3 regions of the Virgibacillus sp. FSP13 genome follow, and region 3 is predicted to be linked to each of the others. Evidence: riboswitches for the same ligand, from Rfam matches in the RefSeq annotation. Region 3 holds a riboswitch; each other region holds the start of a gene.

Region 1 (4,252 bases), on a different contig from region 3:
AAAATAGCTCCGATCTGATTCATCGTAAAAATCCTCTAAACCAAGTGCAGCACCATTTTCATCCTTCCAGCCCATCATTTGTTTCACCTGATGTGGGCAAAATGTATGCCATTCGCCAATACTTCTCCCGTTCTCATCAACTTCTTGCAACTTTTTCATAAATAAATCAGGAATGGCTACACCTGTAAAAATATCATGGGCTTTACGGCGTTCATCACCATTGTTTGTTTTCAAATCAAGGAATCCATCCATTATGTCTTTATGGAAAACATCTAGATAAATAGCTACCGCGCCTTGTCGCTGCCCAAGCTGATCGACACTGACTGCAGTATCATTCAAAAGGCGAATCCATGGAACAACGCCAGATGAATTTCCTTTAAACTTTTTAATATCTGATCCAAGTGCTCTTACCTTTCCGTAATAAGCACCAATTCCGCCGCCGTCCTTGCTGAGCCTAGCAATATCCCAGTTGTTTAGATAAATACCATCAAGCGAATCATCGACTGTGTCTATAAAACACGATGAAAGCTGGCCAAAACTTTTGCCCGCATTGGCGAGGGTTGGGGTAGCTACTGTCATGTATAAATTACTCATTGCCCAATAAGCCTCTTTGATCAATTCAAGCCGCTTCTCCTCGGCCTCATCCTTCATCAGTGTCATTGCAATAATCATGAACCGTTCTTGCGGGAGTTCGTAAATATTACGGTCATGATCCCGTGTTATGTAACGATCAGCAAGTAAAAAGAGGCCAATATAATTGAACAGTTGATCACGCTCAGGAATAATCTCCCTTCCTAATGCTATTATTTCTTCTTTGGAATAACAGTTTACTAGATTGGACGAATAAATCCCCTTTTCAGTTAGCACCTTAATTAATCTATGAAAATCGCTATAACGCTGTTCCGGATGATACCCACGGTTTTCAGCTGCCTCTTGATAGAGTTCATTTAAATACATACGCGCCGCTACAAACGTCCAGGCAGGTTCATCCATGGCAATATTATTTAATGCATAAAATAATGCGTGCTGATTTACATCCGCTTTTGAGCTATTTAGTTGGTTGATTTGCTGTTTCACTTCACGAACATCTAGCCCATATGTTTCAGCAGCTATATCAATTTGTTCCAGTACATCATTAATCTCAGTAGATGTTTTTGTCATCATACGTTAATCGCTCCCTTTTCGTTTTAGAGAATTAAAAAATCCACTCAACTACTAATTGAGTGGATGAAATGACAGCAGTTAAAAAGCATACAGAAGTCCTGTGTGCACTATAACTATCATCTCATCTTCTCAATCCCCGAAGAAGTTGAAATTTCTTAAGCAAGACAGGTCTACTGACTAATGCTTCACCCTACTCCTGAGCCCTTCCCATATAAGAAGCCGTTTAAAAATCACCAAATCGAATTGCTTCGTTTCTAATTTGGAAACCTTCTGAACGTCTATACTTATACAGTGGTTTTGCTCATTTTCGTCAGCATTTACAGTTGCGGGGGCAGTTCTGGGTTTTCACCAGATTCCCAATTAAGCCGAATGGCGTCTACGCTTAAGGCAAATACTATATATGGTTTTATCGACATTTTAATACACAATATATTGTAAATCATGTCTAAGTTCATACTAAATGAATTCTTCCCTTTTAGCAAGGGTAAAACAAAAAACTGCCTACTCATTAAAAGTAGACAGTCCACAATACTTATTTATCTACATGACTCGCCTTATCTCGATCCCAGAATTCAACACCGGAATCATCATCCAATGCATCTTTATAAAAGACTGGATCCTTACCAGCTTTTCGTTGCCTTTGATAATCTTGTAAAACACGGTTGGCAATTTTGAACAACCTGGTAATCGCGTAAAGGTTAATAAGTGCCATAATCGCCATTGTCAAATCCGCTAGTGCCCATACAAGGTCGAATGTTGCAATAGCACCAAAGACAACCATCGCCAGTACTGCAATTCGATAAATAAACAAGCCGAATTTGCTGTCTTTTACATATCCGATATTATTTTCACCGTAATAATAGTTACCTAAAATGGAGCTATAAGCAAACAGGAATATCGCAATTGCAATAAATATTGATGCCCAGTCACCGATATGAAATCCAAATGCATTTTGGGTCAACTGGATACCATCGAGCTTGCTTCCCTCATAACCACCAGCTGAAATAATAATAAACGCTGTTGCACTACAGATTAAAATGGTATCAAAGAAAACACCTAATGCTTGGATTAAACCTTGTTTAGCTGGATGTGTTACTTCAGCAGTTGCTGCCGCATTTGGAGCACTACCCATACCAGCCTCATTCGAGAATAATCCCCGTTTAATCCCCATCATGATTGCCGCACCGAATCCACCGCCGGCTACTTCACGAATACCGAATGCATTTTCAAAAATTAACGCAAGCAAATCTGGTATTGCCGTAATGTTTACAATCAGTATATAAATCGCAATAAAGATATATATAATTGCCATAATCGGAACAATAATTTGTGTTACATTAGCAATGCTCTTTAGGCCACCAAAAATAACAATTGCTGTTAGCAAGACCAAAATAACAGCCATATACCCTTGCTTAAAGTCAAATTCCCCAGAAAAAGCTAAGCTTATCGTATTGGATTGAACGGAATTAAATACGAGACCATATGTGAACGTAATCGTTATAGCAAAAATAATTCCCAGCCAACGATTGTTCAGTCCCTTTTCCATGTAATAGGCTGGACCACCACGATATTGATTTTTCTCTGGAACTTTGTAAACTTGTGATAATGTACTCTCAACAAACGCTGACGCTGATCCAAGCAAGGCAATCAGCCACATCCAAAAAACAGCACCAGGACCACCTGCAGCTACTGCGGATGCGACACCTGCAAGGTTTCCAGTCCCCACCCGTGATGCAGCACTAATAGCAAATGCTTGGAATGAAGACGTCCCCTTTTTTCCTTCTGCACTCATTGTACGTTTATCAAATAAAACTCGAAACATTTCACGAAATAGGCGAAATTGAACAAAGCGGGTCTTAATTGTGAACCATAAGCCCAAACCGATTAATACGATAATCAGGACGTATGACCACAATACCTCGTTAATATCGCCTACTAAATTTTCAATGAAACCCATGGTGAAATTTCTCCCTTCGAATCTTATGAAACCCTTTACAGTCTTGTTCCTTTTACACTTCCCTAATTTCAGAAAAGGAAAACAAGAATCATAAGAAACAAGCTTTTGCCTCTTGTAGCATTTTATAATTGTATCTTATTCTTTTTTTCTGTACAAATTTTTGTTAATTCATGCTTTTCGGCAATTCCATGGATATGCAGTACCGAAACTTTTAGCCAGTTCCTTTGAATGCTGCCTTCCCTTTTTTCGTTGGGCAGCCCGCTCTGATGCATATTTATGCAATTGTTTCTCTTGCTCCGTTTCTGGATAAACATCAGGGACAGGAACTGGGCTTCCGTTCTCGTCAACTGCAACAAACGTTAAAAAGGCAGTAGTACATACTTCTCTTTCGCCAGATAATAAGCTTTCCGTCACAGCTTTCACAAATACCTCCATAGACGTATTATGTGTCCAAGTGACAAAAGCTTCCACACAGATCGAATCTCCTTCTTTTACCGGTGATAAGAAGTCTACTGAGTCCATTGATGCTGTTACAACTGGTAGCCTTGCATGGCGTACAGCGGCCAATGCTGCAACGTCATCAATGTGTGCCATTAATTTACCTCCAAATAATGTTCCATGATTGTTCGTATCTGGTGGTAATACATGTGATGTTTTAACTGCTAGTGAATTGGAACACGGTTTTCTTTCCATTTTTCTTCCTCCTACATAATTAAGTAACAAGATTACAATATCGGTGATAACAAACGTGATAAAGATTCCTTGAAGCGAATTCCCAATGATCGTTTTTCATATAATTTCTTTGTCATTTGCGTTGAAAGTGTAATGTCATGATTAAATGCCTCGACTAACTTCTCAGCTAAAATGGAATCATATAAAAATGCATTCACTTCAAAATTGAGACGGAAACTACGTACATCAATATTTGCAGTCCCAACTGAGGCAATTTTGCCATCGACAATAATCGTCTTCGCATGCAAAAAGCCATTCTGATAAATATAGACCTCCGCACCGGCGTTAAGTAAATCACCGATGTAGGATAACGTTGCCCAATAAACGAATGGATGGTCCGGCTTATTCGGAATCATGATTTTAATATTCACGCCAGATAGGGCCGCTATTCGCAGTGCA
Region 2 (4,252 bases), on a different contig from region 3:
CTCTCCTTTATCTATTTTTGATTGTATCACTTCCGCACTTTCCTTACGGGATGCCTCGTTCATTCTTGTCATCTCGATTTTTGTGTTCTATCTAACTTTTATTATCAATCCAAAACCGCCGCATTACCGTTCCATCGGTATCAACAAAGCGTTCATCCTCAAATCCATCATTCTTTATGATTACCTTTGCAGAACCGATATTGTCCTCTTCACACGTTACTAATACACGAGTAATACCTAAATTCTTACATTTTTTCAACGACTCGGACAGAATCAATGTCGCATAACCCTTTTTTCGTTCGGTTGGCCGCGTACTATACCCGATGTGGCCGCCAACATTTCGTAAAAACTCATTTAGATCATGACGAATATCAACCATTGCAACAATCCGTTCGTTATCATCGATCAAAAAGTAATTCGTGCTTGGTAGCCATCGGTCTGTTCCGCCTTCTCTTATAGCTAATGCCTGTAAATATTCCTCATATGTCTCATGTTCCGATAAATCAAAGCTGCTTGGCACCATACGTGAAGGTCCCCATTCCTTCACATAGCTTTCGTGTTCCTTCTTCCATTTTAACGCCGGTCTTTCCAATCTCATCATAATCCCACCCTTAATTTAATAAAAACACGCTATTGATTAGATTCATTTTAATCAATAGCGTGCACTTTTTAAACAGTTTTTCACCTTAATTCTTATGGCTGTTTTATAAGAGAAAGATTGTTGCTTGTTGGAATAAGACGGAAATAGAAACTCTGAGCAACAAACAATGCGAAAAAACAACCTTATGAAAACACTCATTCTTAAATACTTTAAAAAATAGTTGCTAACGTTTTCATTTGTCTGACATTATATCGTTGATTTAATCAACAATATAGGCTATGTTTATACGTCAGTAGTTGGGCTTGTTACTGCAATTGTAACAACGTACCGGGACTTATATAGCCAAAAAGCAAAGAATCCTTCTCCGAGCCAACCGGAAAAGGATTCAAAAGATAACACCTGAGGTTGAGGGGAAGCCCCTCTCCTCACCACTATTTTATTACCCTCACTATTCTAGAATTGTCAAGGAGTTGGTCTAATGCAAACTGCCACTTTTATTATTTCCATTGTATCCTAATAAGTTGTGCAACACTAACCATTATTTTTAAGACAAAAAGAAGAGGTAACTAAATAGCGCCAAAAAATTACGTAATAGGGTGAAGTTTTATGATATCTAAAAAACCCGAACAATACTTTTGGTCTAATTCTCCAATTCTGCTAAAGATGAAGTTAAGAGAAGCATGCAAACCCACAATGTCTAGAGCTTTCAAGCGATTTCTGCTATCATTATCACTATCAAACAAAACAGGAGAGAGAACAATGAAAGTTTACGTTGATGCTGACGCTTGTCCAGTAAAGGATATCATCATTTCCATTGCAAAAATCAATCAAATTCCTGTCATTCTTGTAAAAAGCTTTGCCCACTACTCCAACAACCAAGAGCCACAGGGGGTCGAAACGATCTATGTCGACACTGGGGCTGACTCTGCTGATTATCGGATTATGAAATTGGCACAAAAAGATGACATTATTATCACACAAGATTATGGTCTTGCTTCTTTAAGTTTAGCAAAGGGATGTGTCGTTCTACATCATAAAGGATTCGCCTACTCAAATGAGAATATCGATCAACTCCTGCAAACACGTTACGAAAGTGCCATGGCTAGAAAAAGCGGCAAACGTACAAAAGGACCCAAAGCTTTTACAGCTGAAGATGAAAAAAAATTTAGCGATCTATTTAAAAAAGTAATTGAACAAAGTTAGTTAGCACCCAAAGCTCGGCGTCCCTTTTTATCATCGTATATTTGCTCGCTTTTCCCGATTCTCCTTTCGTGATGGTGCTGTATGATATAACCTTTTCTCTTCCTCGGTTTCCGGAAAAACGTTCGGAACCGGAACCGGCTTCCCCTGTTCGTTAACAGCTACCATGGTAAGAAAAGATTCTGTTGTCAGTCTTTCTTCATTTTTAATCAAATCATTTGCGGTAACTTTCACATACACTTCCATTGAACTTGTCCCTGTATACGTCACAAATGCTTCTAATGTTAACGAATCCCCAACTTTTGCCGAAGAAAGGAAATCAACAGAATCAATCGATGCTGTAACAACTGCGCTTTTTGCATGCTTCATCGCAGTTAATGCAGCAATTTCATCAATATAAGCTAGAACCTTACCACCAAATATTGTATCTAAATGGTTTGTATCTGGTGGTAATACTAAACGAGTTTGAACGGTTTTAGAATCCTGTATAGCTATTTTTTCCATAGTAATATCCTCCCAAAAATTAAAAAACACCTTCCATAATAGAAGATGTTAAAAATGCGCACTAAAATTTAATTACATTAAATATGTATAAACGCAAAACGCAACACCCTCCTATTTCCCGTAGGATTGAAATGTCCTTCCCTATGGCAGGTCTCCTGGCTTCGAATCATCGAATCACTTTCCTTCCCGTTTCCTATTCAAAACAGTGGTTATCAAAGGATTCTCCTCGTTACAGTGGCGGGACCGCGTTGGAATTTCACCAACTTCCCTTTTCAACTTTTTATACAAGTCACCATAAGGCAAATGTATTCAATTGTATTTAGTATACCATTTTTTATTATAATGTGGGTGTTTCATCACTTTGACTATTGTAATATATATCTAATTAGATTACAATCTAATTAGATATATATTAGGGGGTACACATATGCAACTTGAACGTATCGTTAATTTTCATAAAACAATCGGAGACAAAACAAGAATTCAAATCATTGCTTTGCTAAAAGATGGCCCACTCCACGGGCAGGCAATTGCAGGGAAGCTTGGGCTGACCCCGCCTACTATCTCCTATCATATTAATAAATTAAAAGAGATCGATATCATTTACCAGCGGAGGGAGAAAAATACGATCTATTTTCACTTAAATGAGAAAAAGCTGGCATTTATGGCACAGGCAATTCTTAGGATTGGGGGAGAAAAAGAAATGGAGCAATTTCAGGTTAATAACGAAGAAAAATATAAGGTAATACAAAATTTCTTCCAAGACGGAAAACTAAAGAATATCCCTGCACAACGTAAAAAGAAACTTATTATTCTGGAATATCTTGTAAAGGGACTAGAAATAGGCAGAACATACAGCGAAAAAGAAATCAATGAACACATTAAACAATTTTATGGGGACTTTGCGACTATTAGGCGTGAATTCATCATGTGCCAATTTATGTCGAGGCAAAATGGTGAATATGAATTAAACCCCGAAGAATTGTGGCTGATCTAGTCAGCCTATTTTTTTAATCATCTAATTAGATATATATTAAATTAGATGGAATTATAATTAGGTGGTGATATAAATGAAAAATTGGATGGTTTGGAAACAAGAGAAAAATTATCAAAAGCTTTTCTGGTCTGGAACTATTAATGGAATAGGAAATCGCTTTACCCAAGTAGCTATTCTCACGTTGCTATACCAAGTTACCGAATCTGGTATTGCCATTGGACTTCTGTTTGCTATACGAATGGCCCCTTTTTTACTTTTAGCCCCAATCGGTGGAATGCTAGCAGACCGATTTTCCAAGAAAAAAATACTGATTACAATTGATCTATTGCGCATTCCATTTGCGATATCACCAATCCTTGTGCAAGGGTCAGGGGATTTATGGATTGTGTACATAAGTGCATTTTGTCTAGCAACTGGGGAAGCTATCTATTCCCCAACAAGAATGTCAACCATTCCAACACTTGTAAAACAGGATAGATTATTATATATTAACGCGATTGAACAAATCATGGTTGGCTTTGTACTCGTTGTCGGTTCAAGTACTGGGGGAGTCATTTCCTATTTATTCGGTTTACACCTCCCTTTTATACTAGATGGGTTATCATACCTTATCTCAGCATTATTTATCTTGAAAATGACAATTCCAACAGTCACGAAAGAGAAAAAATATAATCCCATTCACCATGCTCAATCAACATGGAAGTTAATTACTGGGTCGTCCATACTGCTTATCTTTATTTTTATTGAAATTACCATGCCTTTAGCCAATGGGGTTGATAATGTTCTCATGAGCGTATATGCACTTGATGTTTTTCACAAGGGAGACCTTGGAGTTGGATTGATTTACACAGCGCTTGGATTAGGTTTCATTATAAGTTCTTTCTTTTCATCTAAATTAAAGCGAAAACTAGTAGTGTTAGTCGTGATATTTATCGGTCTTGAAGGTAGTG
Region 3 (4,252 bases):
TGGCATCCGAATGTTCATCACAATATTTTCATACATTGTATCTACCGAATCTGGTAAAGATGTCTGCGTAATCGAGGCGAATAAGATCCTCAAAATAGCTTCTATTGGAACTTTTACCGTGCCAATGGAGACCCCCATCAATACAGCTGCAAACAAAACCAGCAACAATATGGGATAGGCACTTATTTTTTTAGTCTTTGAAAACATCTGGATAGATCGCCTTACCAAGTTCCTCTGCTCCTTCAACCAAACGAGGGCCTGGACGATTAACAAGATCAGCATTCACGTCATAGATCTGCTCATTCTTGACTGCCGTAATATCCTCCCAGCCTTCACGTTCGGTTACCTCCGCAACAGGATCATCCACATATGATCCATATGTCGTAATCACAACGTCCGGATTCATAGAAATAACTGCTTCTTCATTCATTTTGACCCAACCATCCTGATCTGCAGCGGCGTTGTCAGCATTTATAACAGATAATAGCTCGTCCATAAATGTATTTTTCCCCGCAGTAAAGATCTCTGGTGAAGGTGAAATTTCCATATATACCTTTTTCCGTTCATCTTCCTTTATCTTGCTAGCTTTCTCCTTAAGTGATGTTAATTCATCTTTCATATCCCCAATAACCTGATCTGCTTTTTCTTGTGCCCCGGTTGCTTTCCCCATCAATTCAATTGTTTCATAGACACCCTCAAAGTCGGTTGCTTCCCCAACAATCAATACTGGGATTCCAGCTTCTTTAATCTGATTCAGTGCTTTCTCATCATTGGTTTGATCTGCTAACACCAATTGCGGGTCAAGTGCAAGGATCTTTTCAACATTTAATTCCAAACCACCGATTTTTTCCTTTTCTGCTGCTTCTTCTGGATAATTATCATGATCAGAAACCCCAACAATTTGTTCGCCTAGTCCTAAAGCAAAAGCCATTTCTGTATTGCTTGGCAGGACAGATACGATTCGTTCTGGTTTTTCTTCAATTGTCAGCTCTTCACCAGTTCCATCTGTAACGGTTACTGGGAAATCGGCTTCCTCTGTCTGTTCTGTTTTCGCATCTTTATCGCTATTGTTATCCTTTTCGGCATCATCCGAGGAACTGCCACAGCCTGTCAATATCCCGATGAATAGGATCATCATCAGTAATAATAACTGTATTTTTTTCAATTTCATTTCTTTTTCCTCCTGTTTTCCTATTAAAAGCTCATACTTCTAAACCAAAATAAAAACATCTTAGCTATGAAAGATGTTTAAACGAATATTGTTCAGCAATCATGATCAAGTATGATGTTCTGCCGACTATACACCTCCCTATCCTCGTAGGTTTATTGGTATATCAGAATTGGGTAGGTCTCCTGGCTCATGGCATCTCATTTCCTGTTCTTTTCAGTAGTTATACAGGCAAAAACCATTTACAGTGGCGGGACCGCGTTGGGTTTTCACCAACTTCCCTTTTAAGTCTTTACGACAGACACCCTATTCTGTTACACATATTATATTTTCCATTCTTGAGTATACACTATCTGCGTAATCTAGAACAGCAAAAAAGGAAGAATTTAGAGTAGATGCGACAAGTTTAGACAGCAGTACTTCCTGCGTTAAATTTAACTACTACGAACGCCCTCCACGTTTTATTTGGCGATAATAAGCTCATTCCTTTATGACAGAGTCACCATATCCGTCAAATTGTATAGACACATAGACACTTTTCACAGTTTTTCACCTTGCGATATAAGCGTTAGTGCCTGGCACAGTTCTTGCAACAATATTAGCAGTAATTTTTAAGGGGGATTTTCTTTATGAACTATCGTGCACTAAAAATAACAACCGAAAACGATATCGCTATTGTGGAGATAAATGCTCCACCTGCAAATACTTTATCATCTTCATGTATCTCAGAATTACGCTCAGCCATAGAAGATTTAAAGTTAAAAGAGAATGTACATGGAGTGGTCATCACAGGATTTGGCCGATTCTTTGTAGCTGGTGCAGACATTAAGGAATTTATACCGGCCCTTGGTGATTATAATAAGGGACAGAAAATGTCAGAAGCGGGACAAGCACTTTGCAATGAAATAGAAGCAATGAATAAACCTGTCATTGCGGCAATTAATGGACCTGCATTAGGCGGCGGCTTAGAATTAGCAATGGGATGTCACTTTCGGATCGCCTCTGAAAATGCTGTTCTTGGACTTCCAGAGTTAAAGCTCGGGCTAATACCGTCGTTCGGTGGAACACAGCGACTTAGCCGAATGACTGACACAGCAACAGCGTTAGAGTTAATTTTAACGGGTAAACAAATTAATAGTAGTGAAGCCAAAGAACTTGGAATTGTGCAGGTAACCGTTTCCCCTGAAAAACTTTTAACCACAGCCTTAACAATTGCCCAATCCTTTGTGGATGGGAAAAGTATGACAAGTATCAAACGAGCAATCGAGTGTGTTACAAAGGGATATAATGAAACATTTGAAAAAGGGTTAGAACGGGAAAGAAAGCGATTTGCTGAGTTGTTTTTAACAGAAGATGCCAAGGAAGGGGTTCAAGCTTTTACTGAAAAGCGGAAGCCTCATTTCAATCATTCATAAAGGAGTGTCCAATACCATGGCCGAAGTTTTATTTTCTACTGATGAAAATGGTGTAGCTACAATTACTTTGAATCGACCAAAGGCAATAAACTCATTAACATACGACATGCTCGTTCAAATAAAGGAAAATCTTTTGGAATGGGGTCAAGACGATGCGATATGCATCGTCATACTACAAGGTGCGGGATCGAAGGGATTTTGTGCTGGTGGGGATATTAAAACCCTATATGAAGCAAGAAAGGGTCAAGCAGCATTGCGAACAGCAGAACAATTCTTTAAAGAGGAATATATAACTGACCAAGTTCTTTATCGATTTCCAAAGCCAATTATCGCCTGCTTAGACGGCATCGTCATGGGCGGTGGTGTAGGACTCTCATACGGGGCCAGCCATCGAATTGTAACAGAACAAACGAAATGGGCAATGCCTGAAATGAATATTGGCTTTTTTCCAGATGTTGGGGCAGCTTACTTTTTAAACAAGGCTCCAGATTATACAGGACGTTACCAAGCATTAACAGCGTCCGTTATTTCAGCACCAGATGTTATCTATACAAATGCTGCCGAGGCTTTCCTGTCCAGTGATCAATTAACTAATTTACTTCGCGAAGTAGAAAACACGAACTGGCACACAGTAAACACAGTAAAAAAATTGGACCAATTATTGGATATGTATACAGATAATCCAGAAACTAGTGGGATATTAGCTCCTTTACAAACTAAAATTGATCAGCATTTTTCCCATGACACGATCGAGGAAATCATCGAATCACTAGCAACAGATACAGATGACTTTGCCGTAAAAACAAGAGAAATACTTTTATCTAAATCACCTGTCTCCTTAAAGGTTACATTAAAGCAATTAATTGATGGGGAAGGGAAATCATTAGAGGAATGCTTTCAAACTGATTTGATCCTAGCTAAAAATTTTTTGAAGCATGCCGACTTTTATGAAGGTGTTCGTTCGGTACTGGTTGATAAAGACCAAAACCCACAATATAAATATAAAAGCTTAACTGATGTTTCCCAAGCATTTATAAATTCATTTTTTGCAGAATCATGACAGATTAAAATCCGGTTCCTTGGATAGGAACCGGATTTTTCTAGTTCATAACAAAGTATAAACATACAAAGCTTACTAAAACCAGCGTTCTGTAACTACTTTTTTACGCGTATAGAATTGTACACCGTCTTTTCCGTTTGTCCCTAAATCCCCATAGAAGGAGGCCTTATTCCCCGCAAAAGCAAAGAATGCCATTGGTGCAGGAACATTTACATTGATTCCGACCATTCCAGCATCTATTTTTTCGCGAAATTGACGTGCGCTTTTCCCACTTGAGGTATAGATAACTGCACCGTTTGCAAACCTTGATTGATTGGTTAATTCAATACCTTCTTGCAAATCCTTTACTCTGACAACACTTAAAACAGGGGCAAAAATCTCATCCTGCCAAATTTTCATATTAGGATTTACGTGATCAAAAATAGTCGCTCCTACATAGTAACCGTCATCATTCTTAACTTGTCGGCCATCTACAAGTAAATCAGCCCCTTCTTCTACTCCAGTATCAATGTATCCAAGCACGCGTTCTTTATGTGATGCACGGATAAGCGGACCAACAAAATTATCCTCATTCATGCCATCACCGACTTTTAACTTTTTTGTTTCAAA

Evidence for each region. Region 3 has a riboswitch for cobalamin ahead of ACW2QC_RS04220 (ABC transporter substrate-binding protein). Riboswitches for the same ligand answer to the same signal wherever they lie in the genome.
Region 1: another riboswitch for cobalamin. It lies ahead of ACW2QC_RS11145 (ribonucleoside-diphosphate reductase subunit alpha); the one in region 3 lies ahead of ACW2QC_RS04220 (ABC transporter substrate-binding protein).
Region 2: another riboswitch for cobalamin. It lies ahead of ACW2QC_RS11665 (acyl-CoA thioesterase); the one in region 3 lies ahead of ACW2QC_RS04220 (ABC transporter substrate-binding protein).

The regions. Positions count from the first base shown of each region.
Region 1 covers NZ_JBSVKG010000011.1:5,743-9,994, forward strand. The annotation lists gene ACW2QC_RS11145 (ribonucleoside-diphosphate reductase subunit alpha) at 1-1,164, opposite strand, end outside; cobalamin riboswitch at 1,311-1,560, opposite strand; gene ACW2QC_RS11150 (alanine/glycine:cation symporter family protein) at 1,697-3,121, opposite strand; gene ACW2QC_RS11155 (acyl-CoA thioesterase) at 3,290-3,814, opposite strand; gene cls (cardiolipin synthase) at 3,847-4,252, opposite strand, start outside.
Region 2 covers NZ_JBSVKG010000012.1:17,954-22,205, reverse strand. The annotation lists gene ACW2QC_RS11675 (GNAT family N-acetyltransferase) at 92-601, opposite strand; gene ACW2QC_RS11670 (YaiI/YqxD family protein) at 1,361-1,804, shown strand; gene ACW2QC_RS11665 (acyl-CoA thioesterase) at 1,835-2,305, opposite strand; cobalamin riboswitch at 2,434-2,617, opposite strand; gene ACW2QC_RS11660 (DUF2087 domain-containing protein) at 2,733-3,302, shown strand; gene ACW2QC_RS11655 (MFS transporter) at 3,376-4,252, shown strand, end outside.
Region 3 covers NZ_JBSVKG010000003.1:87,224-91,475, reverse strand. The annotation lists gene ACW2QC_RS04225 (FecCD family ABC transporter permease) at 1-228, opposite strand, end outside; gene ACW2QC_RS04220 (ABC transporter substrate-binding protein) at 191-1,171, opposite strand; cobalamin riboswitch at 1,327-1,492, opposite strand; gene ACW2QC_RS04215 (enoyl-CoA hydratase-related protein) at 1,798-2,583, shown strand; gene ACW2QC_RS04210 (enoyl-CoA hydratase/isomerase family protein) at 2,600-3,643, shown strand; gene ACW2QC_RS04205 (CoA-acylating methylmalonate-semialdehyde dehydrogenase) at 3,719-4,252, opposite strand, start outside.